Regions from separate parts of the Arthrobacter sp. MDT2-16 genome, predicted to be linked through region 2. Evidence: riboswitches for the same ligand, from Rfam matches in the RefSeq annotation. Region 2 holds a riboswitch; the other holds the start of a gene.
The links. A riboswitch is a leader RNA that binds a small molecule or an ion and turns the genes downstream of it on or off. The one in region 2 is predicted to bind S-adenosylmethionine.
Positions count from the first base shown of each region.

Region 1: it holds a riboswitch for S-adenosylmethionine, as region 2 does, so the genes downstream of both, ACX80N_RS05375 (ABC transporter substrate-binding protein) here and ACX80N_RS04105 (ABC transporter substrate-binding protein) in region 2, are expected to answer to the same signal.

Region 1 is NZ_JBTNDP010000002.1:166,646-173,925, forward strand. It holds gene ACX80N_RS05350 (ATP-binding protein) at 1-627, opposite strand, end outside; gene ACX80N_RS05355 (hypothetical protein) at 1,041-1,253, opposite strand; gene ACX80N_RS05360 (diacylglycerol/lipid kinase family protein) at 1,557-2,459, shown strand; gene ACX80N_RS05365 (VOC family protein) at 2,495-2,923, shown strand; gene ACX80N_RS05370 (CYTH and CHAD domain-containing protein) at 3,005-4,525, opposite strand; SAM riboswitch class IV at 4,681-4,809, shown strand; gene ACX80N_RS05375 (ABC transporter substrate-binding protein) at 4,987-6,597, shown strand; gene ACX80N_RS05380 (ABC transporter permease) at 6,598-7,280, shown strand, end outside.
Region 2 is NZ_JBTNDP010000001.1:853,066-860,345, forward strand. It holds gene ACX80N_RS04090 (aromatic ring-hydroxylating oxygenase subunit alpha) at 1-174, shown strand, start outside; gene ACX80N_RS04095 (ferredoxin reductase) at 171-1,586, shown strand; gene ACX80N_RS04100 (cupin domain-containing protein) at 1,768-2,241, shown strand; SAM riboswitch class I at 2,701-2,790, shown strand; gene ACX80N_RS04105 (ABC transporter substrate-binding protein) at 2,934-4,553, shown strand; gene ACX80N_RS04110 (ABC transporter permease) at 4,560-5,519, shown strand; gene ACX80N_RS04115 (ABC transporter permease) at 5,547-6,476, shown strand; gene ACX80N_RS04120 (dipeptide ABC transporter ATP-binding protein) at 6,489-7,280, shown strand, end outside.

The sequences.
Region 1 (7,280 bases), on a different contig from region 2:
GGGCAGGCCGGCGCCGATGATGTAGAACGGCCAGCCCCGCTGACCGGCTGCGTGCTGCACGGTGATGAGGGCGGTGAGCAGTTCGTGGTCGAGGTCCTGCATCTCGTCGATGAAGACCGCGAACGCGCTCCTGTCGGCCTTCAGCGCGAGCGACACGTCCTCGACCAGCTCCTCGAGGTCGATGTCGATGGTGCCCGAGTTCGCCCGGTCGGAGCCCAGGTCCAGCTCCGCCTTGATGCCCGGGACTCCGAGGGCGACGTTGAACGACTGTATGGTCCCGAAGGCCTGCCGGAGGCGGTCCTTGCCCGACGGTCCGTTGTACCGGCGGGCGGCCGAGGTGAGTTCCCGCGCGAATTTCTCCCGTACCTCCGTGAAACCCTGGGCCTCGGGCTTGCCCTCGAGCCAGATGGTGAACCAGCCATGGTTGTCCGCATGGGCCCGGAGGTAGTTGAGGAGCACCGTCTTGCCGACACCGCGGAGGCCGGACAGCACCATGCCCCGGTTCGGGAGATCGCGCTGAGTGCGTGCGACGATGAGGTCGAACGCGTCGATCTCCCTCTGGCGGCCTCCCATGACGCGCGGCGGCAGTCCTGATCCGGGGTTGTACGGGTTCAGTTCCAGGTGCATGTAGGGAAATATACGTGGTTATAGCGAAATCTGTATAACCCCTTAGAGGTTCGTAGTCATCGCACACAGCCACCCTGAAACCGACCGAGCAGACCGGCGGAATGGTACATCCGGGCGCCGCCAGGCGTATGACTGTGGCCCTGTAGCGCCGCGCCTGTCGGTGTCCCGCGCTGCACGGCGCGGGCGCAGGTGGGCGGGACATCCACCGGCGGACGTCGGCTCTCGGTCCTGCTCAGAGGGATCGCGCAGCACGCGCTTTTCCCGATCCTCAGGTGCCACGTCGGAGGGACCCGTATGGACGCCGCGATGCCCCTTCCAGAGCCGCAGCGAATCGCCGATAATCTACATTATGTCAGGTAGCGGGTTTCCGCCCCTCCTCCACTGTCTTGGAAACGCTGCCGGTCCGCCGTTCGTCAGCTGTTCTCGGTCCGGACAGGACTGTCGTCGATCTCCTCCAGAACGGGAGAATCCTCGTCCAGCACATCGGTGTCCTCCGCCGGTGGCGCATCTGCCGGCGCGGGACCGTCGCCGTCGGCGTCCGGCAACGTGCTGTGACCCGCCAGGGATGTCGAGAGCTCTTCGTCAGCGGTTTCGTCATGGGGCGGGCGTGCGGCGGATTCGTTCACGATGGATCTTCCTGTAGGGGTTGCCGGGTCCTCCGGCTGGCCCGGGAGGATCGTGCGCTGTGCGCACCCTCCCCCGGATGGTCCCACCGTAGTGCTGTTCACGCCGCCGGGACATGGGGCCCACCGGCGCTCGGGGGTCTTGACGCAGCGACGATTCCGGCTGCCACTGCGGCTGCCGGGTGCACTCCGTCGGAATCGGGCAGAAATATTGGGGCGAGCCGGGGCTACTTATAATAAGCGTGCTTACTTATGCTGGGAGCTGCCGCTTCATACGAGAGTCAGCAACCACCGAAGGTACAGGCCATGGAATCACCCCGCAGGTTCGACGCGATCACGATCATCTTCAACCCCAACAGCACCGGGGACGCCCCGACGCTTGCAGAGGAGCTCCGGAACGAGCTGGCGCCCGCGCTGCCCGAGACCGATGTGCGGCTGACGCCCACCGAGCATGCGGGTCACGCCATCGATCTCGCGCGGGAGGCTGCGTCCGCAGGGAACGCGCTCGTGGTGTCCGTCAGTGGCGACGGCGGATACAACGAGGTGGTCAACGGTGTCATGGCCAGCGGGCGGGACGACGTCGTGAGCGCCGTCCTGGCGGCCGGCAATGCGAACGACCACAGTCGCGTCACGGGACGCAAGCCCCTGGGCGAGGCGATCGTGGAGGGCAACGTGCGCAGGATCGACCTGCTCCGCATCAGCATCGGCGGAACGGACGCCGTGCCCGCTGCCGATCCCGTGTACGCGCACTCGTACATCGGATTCGGCCTGACACCGATCATGGCGATCGACCTCGAGAAGGGCAGCAAGGGTGCCATGAAGGAGATGTTCTCCGTGGTGAGGACCTTCCGCAAGTTCAAGCCCTTCGAGATCCGGCAGAGCGACGGCAAGCGCCGGAAGTTCGACAGCCTCGTGTTCGCGAACATCTCCCAGATGGCGAAGTACGCGACCCTCAGCGAAGCCGACGACCACCCCGCCGACGGGAAGTTCGAGGTCATCACCTTCCCGCACATGGCCAAGTGGAAGATCCTCCTGACCGCCCTGCGTGCCTCCACGAAGGGCCTGGGCGACCAGCCGAGCTACAGCCAGTACCGGTTCTCGACGCTGAAGCCCCTCCCCTACCAGATCGACGGCGAGGTCAAGGACGTCGCCGCCGGGACGGACATCACGATCGACAGCGTCCGCCAGGCGCTGGCCATCCTCGGCTGATCGACCCGCATCCGGGCAGCGCGTAGGCTCTCGCCATGGAGCAGCAACTGCACTTCATCACGCTTGCCACGCACGACCTCGACGACGCGCGGTCCTTCTACCAGGACGGGCTGGGATGGTCGCCGGCGCTGGACGTCCCCGACGAGGTGATCTTCTACCAGGTGGCACCCGGGCTCCTGCTCGGCCTGTTCCGCGCCGACAAGTTCGCCGAGGACCTCGGACTCGGGACGGCGCCCGCGCCGTCCGGCGTCACCCTGTCCCACAACGTCGGCAGCCGCGAGGAGGTGCACGACGTCGTCGCTGCCATGGCGCGTGCCGGCGGCGTCCTGCTCAAGGAGCCCCAGGAGAGCGCCTTCGGCGGCATCTTCCATGCCGCCGTGCGCGACCCGAACAAAATCGTCTGGGAGATCGCGCACAACCCGGGCTGGCACGTCCTGGACGACGGCACGGTCTCCATCAGCTGATACTCGGTGCGGGCGCCTCGTGCGTGGTGCGAGGGTCGCCCGCGACTCCCCGGCGCCGGTCCCGTTCGCCGGTGTGCGTCGCTACTTCTTCTTCAGCGGCGTCGGGAAGTACTCCCATTCAGCGCGGAAACGTGCCTCGGCGTCCAGGGCCGCCACCTGTTCGAGGGCGTGCAGGCGGCCGTAGCTGAAGCCGTTCCCACCCTGCTGGGTGGCCGAGGCACCGAGCCGCCGCAGCAGGTCCCGGGTCACCACGCTGTCCTGGTGCTCGCCGAGGATCTTCTGGAGCCCCTGGGCCGCCTCGGCGATCCGCACCACCTTCTTCCGCCCGATCGGTGTGGCAGCCTCGGCCGCGTAGCGCACCCGTTTGGCGACCTTGCGCGCCTCGTGCAGGGCAGGATGGTCACCGAGCCCCGCGGGGTGGTTCCTCGCCTCGTGGACGACCGCCCGGAGCCGCTTCAGGTCGCGGTTGATCAAGGCAGGGAGCACCCGGTCCGCCGGGTCGGCCGCTCGCGGAGCAAGTGCCGGAGCGGCCAGGAGGGAATCGAGCGCGTCCAGCAGGCGGAAGTAACGTTGTCCGTCGAGCGCCCGGAGGACCTTGGCGTGGGCCTTCCTGTAGCCGCCTCCCAGTTCCACCTCGACGGTGCGCTCCACCGGACCCAGCAGGAGGTCGGCCGGTTCACCGGCGAGCATCTCCCTGAGCCGTGCGTGCATCACCTGTGCGTCGCGCGCCGTGCCGAGGACCCCGGCCAGCCACTTCAGCTCCCCGCGCAGGAGGCGCACGGCGTCGGCGTCGTGCAGCAGGCTCCGGTAGGTCGCGAGCACCGATCGCGTCCGGCGCAGCGCGACCCTCATTCGGTGGATCGCGTCCTGTGCGTCGAGCCGCACCTGGGGGTCCTGCTGCTTCAGCGCCCGCACCTGCTCGTCGAGGTAGGCGACCAGGACCGCTCCGGCAGTGCCACCCGGCGTCACCGCGGCAACCCCGTCGACCGCGGCAGGAACCGCTCCGCCCAGGGCGCGTGCGAGCTTGGAGCCGTGAGCGGCAGGGGTGCCCCCCGCGGTGGCGATCACGGACTCGCCGGCGTCCAGCAGGTCCCTCGACCCGTCCACCAGCTCGACCTCCCATTCACGCCACTGCCGTCCGGACGATGCGGGGTGGAGCGCCTCGGCCTGCACATGGTCGTCCATGAGGTCGGCGAGGACCTCACCGCCGGTCCCTCGCAGGCGGTGGACGATCCGCCGCGTGCTCAGCCGGGCCACCGGCACCAGGGCGGCACCCCGGATGTGCACGCGGACCAACCCGAGGAGGGCCTTGGGCACGCCCTTCGAGCTCCCGCGCAACGGCTTCCTGTATTCGTGGCGCTCCTCCGGCCCGGCCGGGAGCTTCAGGTGCCATCCCGCGTCCTCGCCGCCCGTTCGCCGTCGCAGCGTGATCCGGTGGGAGGCGAGCCGCAGGTCCTCGGTGTCGTAGTACTCGGCCTCGAGGAGGTGCTCCACCGGCTGGTCCACGCTCCCGACGCCGGGGAGGTCCATCAGGGACGGGAGCGGGGTGTCGTTCTCGACGTCGAACTTCCGCTCGATCTCGACTTCAGGGTCCAGAGCCATACGGCACTCTATATCGCAGCCCGCGCGGCAGTCAGCACTCCCCCGCCGAGCGCCTTCTCACGGAACCATCGCCCGCGTCCGGGGATATTCGTGGTACCCGTCATATTTCTTTTCATTGACCGAACAGGAGAATCGTCTGCCTATAGTTGTTCCAGCTTCAAGAGACGCGGTCGGAAAGCTCCGACTGGACCGCGCACCAACCCCATGTTCCTGGGTGGTTCGGATGACGAAGCGGCCTTCTCCTCGGCGCTGCGGCGCCGGTCCGGTGCGGGCAAGAGCATTTCGAAAGGCACTCATCGTGAACTGCACCGCCCTCCCTTAGCAGGATCCCCCGCGCCCGTCGCGCCCATTCTCTTCTTCACCCATTTCCCGGCACGCTGTGCTGCGCCCGAACGCCCGAAGGAACTCCCATGAATGCATCCGTAATTCCGCCTGCCCGAAATCGAAACACATTCCGCGAATTGACGGCCCTTTCCGCCGTCGCCCTGCTGGCCCTGGCCACCGGCTGCGCCGGCCCGGCCGGCCCGTCCGCCGGAGCGAACGGCGAGCCCGTGGCCGGCGGCATCCTCGACGTGTCCATCTCTGCCGAGCCGGGCTGCCTCGACGGCCACGGCATCTCCGCCACGCAGCAGCAGTTCCTGGGGCGCCTGATCTACGACAACGTGGTGACCCTGGACGAGGACGGGGACATCGCCCCCTACCTCGCCGAGTCGTGGGACGTCTCCGAGGACGGCAGGACCTATACGTTCCACCTGAAACAGGGCGTCACCTTCAGCGACGGCTCCCCCTGGAACGCCGAGGTCCTCGGCCAGAACTTCGAGCACATGAGGGACCCGGCCACGAAGTCGCCCCTGGCCGCCGCCTACATCGCCCCCTACGTCGACGGCACGGTGGTCGACGAGTACACCTTCGAGGCCCACCTCGCCTACCCCTACACCCCCTTCCTCTACACGCTCGCCCAGTCCTGGCTCGGCATGAACTCGGGCAAGGCCATCACCGAATCGCCCGAGACACTGTGCCAGGAGCCCATCGGGACGGGGCCGTTCACCGTCGCCGACTACCGGCCGGGCCAGAGCATCAGCTACACCAAGCGCGAGGGCTACGACTGGGCGCCCGACTGGTTGGAGGGCGACGGCGCCGCGCTGCTCGACGGCGTCGAGGTGACCCTCGTCAGCGAGCCGGTGATCCGCCACCAGTCCCTCGCGTCCGGCCAGTACGACCTGACGGAGAACCTCGCACCCCAGAACGCCGCGGCCGTGCAGGCGGATCCCGACTTCACCTACGAGAACCTCCCCCGGACCGGCAGCCCCTACGTGCTGAGCTTCAACCTGGGCCGTGCGCCGTTCGACGACCTCGCGGTCCGCCAGGCGTTCGCCGCCGCGGTGGACACGAAGGCCGTCACGGACAGCCTCGGCTTCGGCACGTACACACCGATCGACGGCTTCCTGTCGAAGGAGAGCAAGTACTACGACCCCACCGTGGAAGGCGTCCTCGCCCACGACCCCGAGCGTGCGAACAAACTGCTCGACGACGCCGGCTGGACCGGCCGCGACGACGAGGGCTTCCGCACGAAGGACGGCAAGCGACTCGTGGTCGAGGTGCCGACCGTGGAGAGTTCGACGCCGAGTCCCCTGCTCGTGCAGCTGCAGGGAGAGGCCCGCAAGGCAGGCTTCGACCTCCAGATCATCCAGCTCCCCCAGGCCCAGCTGACCGAACTCCGCTACGCCGGTGACTACGACGCGCTGGCCGGCGTGTGGCACACGAACACCACCGACGTGCTGTTCATCCGCTACCACTCCTCCGAGATCACGGGTGAGCGGATCGGTCAGAACTCCTCCTACGTGAACGACCCCGCACTCGACGAGCTGCTCGCGACGGCCCGGAAGGCCGACGACGGACCCGAGGCCGCGGAGGCCTACGCGAAGGCCCAGCACCGGCTGCTCGAGATCGTCCCCGGCGTCCCGCTCTACGAGAACCCGAGCCAGTTCGCCTACGCGACCACGGTCCAGGGCGTCGCCGTGGACACCTCGCACCCCGTACCCGTGCTGACCTACGCGTGGAAGGCCGAGTAGGTGGCCGTGCTCCGGCGCATCCTCACGCGCCTGACCGTCGGGATCGGCGTCCTCTGGGGAGCCGCGACACTGACGTTTCTCGCGGTCTACCTCATCCCGGGTGACACGGCGCTGCTGATCCTCGGCGGTCCCGACGCCCGGCCCACCGCCGAGACGCTGGCGCAGGTGCGGGCCGACTACCTCCTCGACCAGCCGTTCATCGTGCAGTACGGCAGCTACCTGGGCAACCTGCTGCAGGGCGACCTCGGCCAGTCCTACCGGCTGCGACTGCCCGTCACGGAAGCGATCGGGCAGCAGATCGGCGCGACGGCGGCCCTCGCGGGCGCCGCCGTCGTCATCGCCCTGCCGCTCACGTTCGCGGTCGCGATCCTGTCGGCACAGCGCACCTCCTGGGTCCGGTCCATCGTCTCGGGGATCGAGGTGGTGTTCGCCGCGACGCCGACGTTCATCATCGGCTTCGCGCTGCTGATCGTCTTCTCGTTCACGCTGCGCTGGTTCCCCATCGGCGGGAACCAGGGCCCGGCCGCGCTCGTCCTCCCGGCGCTCACCCTCGCCCTGGCGGTCTTCGGGACCCTCTCGCAGGTCCTGCGCAACGAGCTCGACGACGTCCTGGAACAGCCGTTCATCCTGACGGCCCGCTCGCGCGGCATGCGCGACCTCCCGGTCAGGATCCGGCACGCCCT
Region 2 (7,280 bases):
AAACTCACCTACACCTGGAAGCAGACCAATCTGCAGGACAAGGCGTTCGTGGAGCTGTGCCAGAAGGGCGCCGGCACCCCCGCCTATGAGCCCGGCCCGTACATGAAGAGCGAGTACCAGGTCGAGGCGTTCATCAACTGGTACGTGCAACGCGTGCAGGAGTACATGGCATGATCGAACTCGGCACCGTCACGGCAACCCAGGAACCGCGGCGCATCCGCGGTCTTGAGATGCCGTGGAACAGGGTGATGAGCAGCACCGAGGGGCCGGCCGGTGCCGCCCGCGCGTTGGGGCCATGGCACCCGCAGGAGTTCATGGCCGAATGTGTCGAGATCGTCCCCGAGGTGGGCGGCATGATGACCTTCGTGTTCCGCCGCTCCGACGGCGCGCCCCTGGCGTTCCGTCCGGGCCAGTACGTGAATGTCGCCTTTCCGGTCAACGGCGAGGACCAGGACGCGGTGGACCGCAGCTATTCGCTGTCCAGTTCACCTACACAGCCATGGACGTTCGACATCACGGTCAAGCGCGACCCCATGGGACTGGTGTCCCCGTGGGTGCACGAGAACGTCAAACCCGGCACCGTCCTCGAGATGCTCGGACCGGTCGGGGCATTCCACCTGCCCGACGCCGACCGGCGGGCTCGGTACCTCCTGCTCGCCGCCGGCGCGGGCATCACCCCCATCATGTCGATGGTGCGGACCATCCACTCCCTGCCCGGACAGGCCGACGTCGTGGTGCTCTATCACGGAGCGGCGGCCGGAGGCTTCGCGTTCCACCAGGAGCTGGCCTACATCGCCTCCGTGGACTCTCGCATCAAGGTCTTCTACTCGCTGGGCGACCGCCGAGAGCCCGAAGGATGGGAGTGGCTCACCGGACGGCTGACGGCAGCCATGCTCGACGAGGTGGCCCCCGATGCCAACGGCCGCCAGGTTTATGCCTGCGGCCCCGAAGCCTACCTGAACACCGCCGCCGAACTCCTCCAGGAGGTCGGCGTCGATGACACCTCCATCCACATGGAATTCTTCTCGGGCGACCGCCAGACGCTCCTTGAGTACCAGGTGGAGCTTGCTCATGCCGTGGATATAGCGGGTGAGATCGCCGAGGAGATCGCTGATTCCGCCGAGGACTACTACGAAAGCCAGCCCACCGCGTTCGGTCTCTACGAACCCGGCTACGACGTCGCGGGAACCCTGGAGGCCACGGGACTGTCGCTGGAGACGGTCGCTCCGGACGTGTCCGCGTCCGGGGTCCTCAACGGCAGTCCGAGCGTGGGATCAGAGGCCCGGTCCCCCGACGCCTCGAGCTTCGACACCGTCGGAACGGGGAGCCTCACCCTGTCCTTCATGCGTACCGGCCTCAATGTGCGCATCGGCCCCGACGAACATATCCTCGGGGTGGCCCAACGCGCGGGCATCAGGATCGGCGCGAACTGCAAGGAAGGCATGTGCGGCTCCTGCAAGGTCGTCAAGTTCTCGGGGGAGGTTCAGATGAACCACCAGGGCGGGATCCGGGCACGGGAGATCGATGCAGGCAAATTCCTGCCCTGCTGTTCCACCGCGCGGACCGATCTGGTGATCGATGCCTAGCCGCTCCCAACTGCTCCCGGCCGGACAGCATGAGGGGCTGTCATGATAGGGCTGTCTCCTGCGGGTGAATGGTGTGCCGTCAGCCCTTCGACGGCACAGCGAACCACCTGACGAGATGTCCTCGCGCGACGTTTCTTCCCCTTTCTGGCGACCCGGGCGGGACATGGGACAGAATGCGGTCATGGACATCAACGACAACGGACCGAACCCGAACGCCTTCGACATCGAGCGTGCTGCGACGGACAACACCGCCTACCGCCGCGTCGCCTGGACGGGCAAGCACCTGCAGGTGACGCTCATGTCGATCGAGCCCGGCGGAGCGATCGGCCTCGAGGTGCATCACGGCACCGACCAGTTCCTGCGCATCGACGCCGGGAAGGGCCGGGTGAAGATGGGGCCCTCGAAGGACAACCTCTCGTTCCAGCAGGACATCGAGGACGGCTGGAGCATCCAAGTGCCCGCCGGTACCTGGCACGACGTCGAGAACACCGGGGACGAGCCGCTGCGCCTCTACACGATCTACGCCCCTACCCACCACGCGCAGGGCATCGTGCAGGAGACCCCGGAGGCTGCCGAGAAGGACGAGGAGGAGGGCCGCGACGAACCGCCGTCGTGGGTCGAAGAAGTGGACGACAAGGGAGAAGAGAGCGCCTGAGCCATCAAGTGTGACGACACCCACTGAGCGCGCGGCGGCCGAGATCCCGATGACACGCCCGCGTCGGGGTCGAGGCGAGCCGCTTCGGTCAGGCGGGCATCGAGCCTGACCGGGCGCTTCGCGCCGTCGACTCCATCGGTCGTCCGCACGCGGTCGGGTGGAACCCGAGGAACAGCGCTCGAAGCCGTCCTGTCGTGCCAGGGCACCAGAGTGTCCTGTCACGACAGGACGGCTGCTCGACCCGGATCGGTGACGGACCACAGGTTTGTGCGAGGCGATCCACGTGCCGTCGGCCATCACCGGCGCCCGGCAGTCCGAGGGCGGCGTTCCGGTACCAGCCCCTTCGGGAGCCACGGGTTCCTGACGTGAATATGTCGTCCCGAGACCTGCCCGTCTTGATCGGTCGGCCCTTCTGGGGTTTCATCTACTTGTCCGCTGGGTTCGCTCCCCTGGACAGAACCACCATCCAGAGCGGTTGAGAGACCTGGCTCGTTGAAGCCGCAGCAACCACCCCGTCGGGGCCGGTGCTACTGCCAGGACCGATGGAGATAGCCTGTCCCCCGTTGGTGTCGGCCTCCCTGAGAGGTTGAGCCTGCTGCGTGCGCGGATAGGGAACCCTCATCATGACTGAGAGGACCGGCATGACTTCCCGCCCCGTTTCCAACACTGATTCAGCACGGACATTCCCTGCCATGGCTCGCCGGTCTGTGCGCGTGACGGCGATGCTGAGCCTCGCCGCGCTGGCCCTCACTGCGTGCAGTTCCGCCTCGAGCACTCCGGCGGCGCAGGATGCCGGTACCGGCGGACCCGTCGAAGGAGGGACGCTCGTCTACGCCGAAGTCACGCCGATCAACAACTGGCAGACCCAGGCGGCTCGCTTCTACGAAAAGTCCAATGTCCTCAACAGCGTCCTGGACCGCTTGACCTACTTCGATCCCGAGCAGGGTGAGCTCGTCCCCTGGATCGCATCCGACTTCTCCTCCAATGCCGACGCGACCGAGTTCACCTTCACCATCCGCTCCGGGGTGACCTTCAGCGACGGTTCGCCCCTGAACGCCGAGGCGGTGAAGTTGAACCTCGATGCCCTGGGACTGGGGATCGAAGCCGCGCAGGTCCAGCCGAACGTCGACTTCGCCGGCTACAGCTCCGCGGAGGTCATCGGCGAGGACCAGGTGAAGGTCACGCTGTCCTCCCCCAACGCGAACTTCCTGCGGGCGACGTCGTCGGTCACCGCCGGTCTCGTCTCACCGGCGACCCTGAAGCTGGATGCGGCAGGACAGTCGGCGATCTCCCGGATCTCCGGCTCCGGCCCGTTCACCTTCGAGTCGGAGAAGCCTGACGAGGAAGTGGTGCTCGCCAAACGGGCGGACTACGCGTGGGCTCCGGAGACCGCCGGGAACCAGGGGGATGCCTACCTCGACAAGGTGGTCGTCAAGTACCTGCCCGAAGTCGCTCACCGCGCGGGCGCCGTGCAGTCGGGGCAGGTCGACCTGGTACGGGGCTTACAGCCCCTCGACGAGGACGCCCTCGCTGCGAGCGGAAACCAGGTCCTTCCGGCTAAAGGGATCGACCTCACCGTGAACATGGCTGCTGTCCGCATCGGCAGCGGCAAACTCGCCGACGAGAACGTCCGTCAGGCGTTGCAGATCGGCATCGACCGGCAGAGCATCAAGGACACCGTCCTGTCCGATAGCTACGAACTCGCAGCGTCCGTGCTGAACCATCAGGCCCCGGGCTTCGTCGACCTGTCCGAGGAGCTCGAATACCAGCCCGACGAAGCCCGGACGCTCCTCGACGAAGCAGGGTGGGACGTCGGCGCGGACGGCATCCGGGAGAAGGACGGGGTGAAGCTCGAGGTCACCGTCACGAGTTCCAACAACTCCGTGGTCATCAAACCGGCCTTCGAACTCATCGAACAGCAGTGGCGGGAGATCGGGGTCAAACTCGACAACCGTGCCGGTGACAATACGTTCCTGGCGACGGCCATGCCCGATCCGAATGTCGAGTTCTTCGGTACCCGGCAGTTCATCTACGGCGGCCTCGGGCCGATCTTCGAGCCCGCCAACAACACCATGACGCACACCAGCGACGCGGACCTCAACGCGATCTTCGCCGCAGAGCGTGCTGCCACCCAGGGCCCCGAACGCGATGAGCTGCTCGCCCGGGAACAGCAGGCCCTGGTCGTGGACAAGGCCTACTCCCTGGTGCTGTGGGACGAGGTGCAGGTGTACGGAGCCCACAGCGACACCCATGTGGAGTTCACCTCCGGTACGGCTCCTGTCTTCCAGGGCGCGTGGAAGACAGGCGGATAGCGGGCTGTGGCACGCTACCTCGTCCAGCGGATCGGCCAGGCGCTCCTCGTGGTGTGGCTCGCCTACACCCTCGTCTTCCTGGCGGTGCAGCTCCTGCCCAGTGACCCCGTGACGATCTTCCTGACGGTCGACTCGGCGGTCGACCAGGCGGCGATCGACACCATGAAGAGTCAGTACGGCTACGACCAACCGCTGGTGGTCCAGTACCTGCACCAGCTGGCAGGGCTGTTCTCCGGAGACTTCGGGTACTCGCTGGCCTCCGGCCAGTCGGTGCGGGACCGGATCAGCGGTGTCGCCGGATCGACCGTGGCGCTGGCGGGCTCTGCGTTCGTCACGGCCGTGGTGATCGCCGTCCTTCTCGTCGCTGCCGCGACCCTCACCCGTTCGGGTGTCGTCCGCCGCGTGCTGGTGAACCTGCCTCCCCTGTTCTCGGCGATCCCCGTGTTCTGGCTCGGGCTGGTCCTGCTGGAACTGCTCTCGATCCGCTGGGGCGTGATGTCACTGTTCCCGGATGGATCCTTCCTGTCCCTCGCGGTGCCCGTCCTGGTCCTGGCGATCATCGTCTCGGCTCCCCTTGCACAGGTGCTGCTCAAGAGCGTGAGTCACGTCTATGACCAGCCCTTCATCGACGTCCTCCGGGCGAAGGGCGCCTCACGGTCCTGGATCTTCTTCCGCCACGCACTGAAGAACGCGGCAGGACCGGCCCTGACGATCACCGGGATCACGGTGGGGACGCTGTTCGCGGGCTCCGTCATCACCGAGACCGTGTTCGCGCGCTCAGGGCTGGGCTCGGTGGTCCTGCAGGCCGTCACGACCCAGGACGTGCCCCTGGTACAGGGGCTGGTGCTCCTGACCGCGACGGTCTTCGTCGTCGTCAACCTGGTGGTCGACCTGCTGTATCCCCTGCTCGACCCGCGCATCCTCAAGAGCAACGGGCAAGGGGCCCCGCGGGCCCTGACCGCCTGATGACCACGATTGGATCGAGGTATCTCCTTGACACCCCCTGACGCTTCCCTCCCGCTGATCGTGCCGGATACTGGACCGACCGCGGCCGGCAGCCCTCCCGCAACCGGCGCAGCCGGGCCGTCCGTACCGGCGCTCCGGCCCTCGCGGCGCCGCCATGGACCTGTCGGCAACCCCGCCCTGTGGTTGACGGCCCTTCCCCTGACGGTGATCGTCGCGTGGGCTGTCGCCCCGGAATGGTTCACCGCGTACTCACCCCTGGATGGCGTGCCCAGCGAGAACTTCCAGGCGCCGAACGCCACCCATCTCTTCGGGACGGATCACCTCGGCCGGGACGTGTTCTCCAGGGTGGTCTTCGGTACGCGGCAGACGCTCCTGACCGCGGGCTTCGCCGTGATCATCGGCCTCGTCGTGGGAACGATCATCGGCCTAGTAGCCGCAACAGCGGGACGGGCGGCGGATGCCACGGCCATGCGTCTGGTCGACGTGCTGCTCGCCGTCCCCGGGTTCCTGATCTCCCTCGTCATCGTCACCGCGTTCGCCCCCGGACCCGTATCGCTGGGGATCGGCGTCGGCATCGCATCCATCGCGTCCTTCGCACGGGTCGTGCGGTCCGAAGTGCTGCGGGTCCGGAACCTCGACTTCGTGGAAGCATCCTTCCTCAACGGCGGAACCTACCGGTCCGTCGTCGTCCGTCACATCCTGCCCAATGCGGCCGGCCCGGTGCTGGCATTGCTCGCGGTGGACCTGGGCGCTGCCATCCTCGCCATCTCCGGTCTGGGTTTCCTCGGCTTCGGCGCTCCACCCCCCACCCCCGAGTGGGGGCTGCTGATCGCGGAGGGACGCCAGTACCTCGGCGGTGCCTGGTGGCTGACGTCGTTGCCCGGCATCGTCATCGTCGTCGCCGTCATCCTGCTGGCCGCACTGGGCCGCCAGCTGCTCAAAACCTTCCGAATCTAGGCCAGGAGAACCGTGAACACCGCAGAGCCACGCGTCCACCCCGACGCCTCGCAGACCCGGACCTTCCAGCGCCCCGCCGATCCGTTGCTGCAGGTACGTGGCCTGCGGGTCGAGTACCGCCACCACGGCAGTACCACGACTGCCGTGGACGGCATCGACCTAGCTGTCGGCCGCGGTGAGATCGTCGCCCTGGTGGGTGAATCAGGATCAGGCAAGTCCACCCTGGCGAAGTCGATCATCGGGCTGCTCCCCCGTGCGGCAGAGCGGACAGCCGGGTCGATCACCCTCGGCGACACGGACCTGACCAGCGCCCGGGAGAAGGATCTGGAGGGGATCCGCGGCCGACGGATCGGACTGGTGCCGCAGGACCCGGGGGCGTCCCTCGACCCGGTCAGGACCATCGGTTCGCAACTGGCCGAGGTCTTCCGCCTGCACCCCGATGGTGCGCGGCGCTCACGCAAGGCCGTGCGCGACGACGTCCTCCGGCTGCTCGAGCTCGTGGGCATCGATCGTCCCGAGGAACGGCTCAGGCAGTACCCGCATGAGCTCTCCGGCGGCCTCAAGCAACGCGTGCTCATCGCTATCGCCTTCAGCCTCCAGCCCGACCTGCTGATCGCGGACGAGCCGACATCGGCCCTGGACGTCACCGTCCAGGCGAAGATCCTGGAGGTCTTCGAACGTCTGGCGGGGGAGTTCGGCACGGCCGTGCTGTTCGTGACCCATGACCTGGCCGTCGCGACGGATCACGCCGCGCGCATCGTCGTCATGCAGCGAGGTCGCATCGTCGAGGACCGCCCCGTGGCC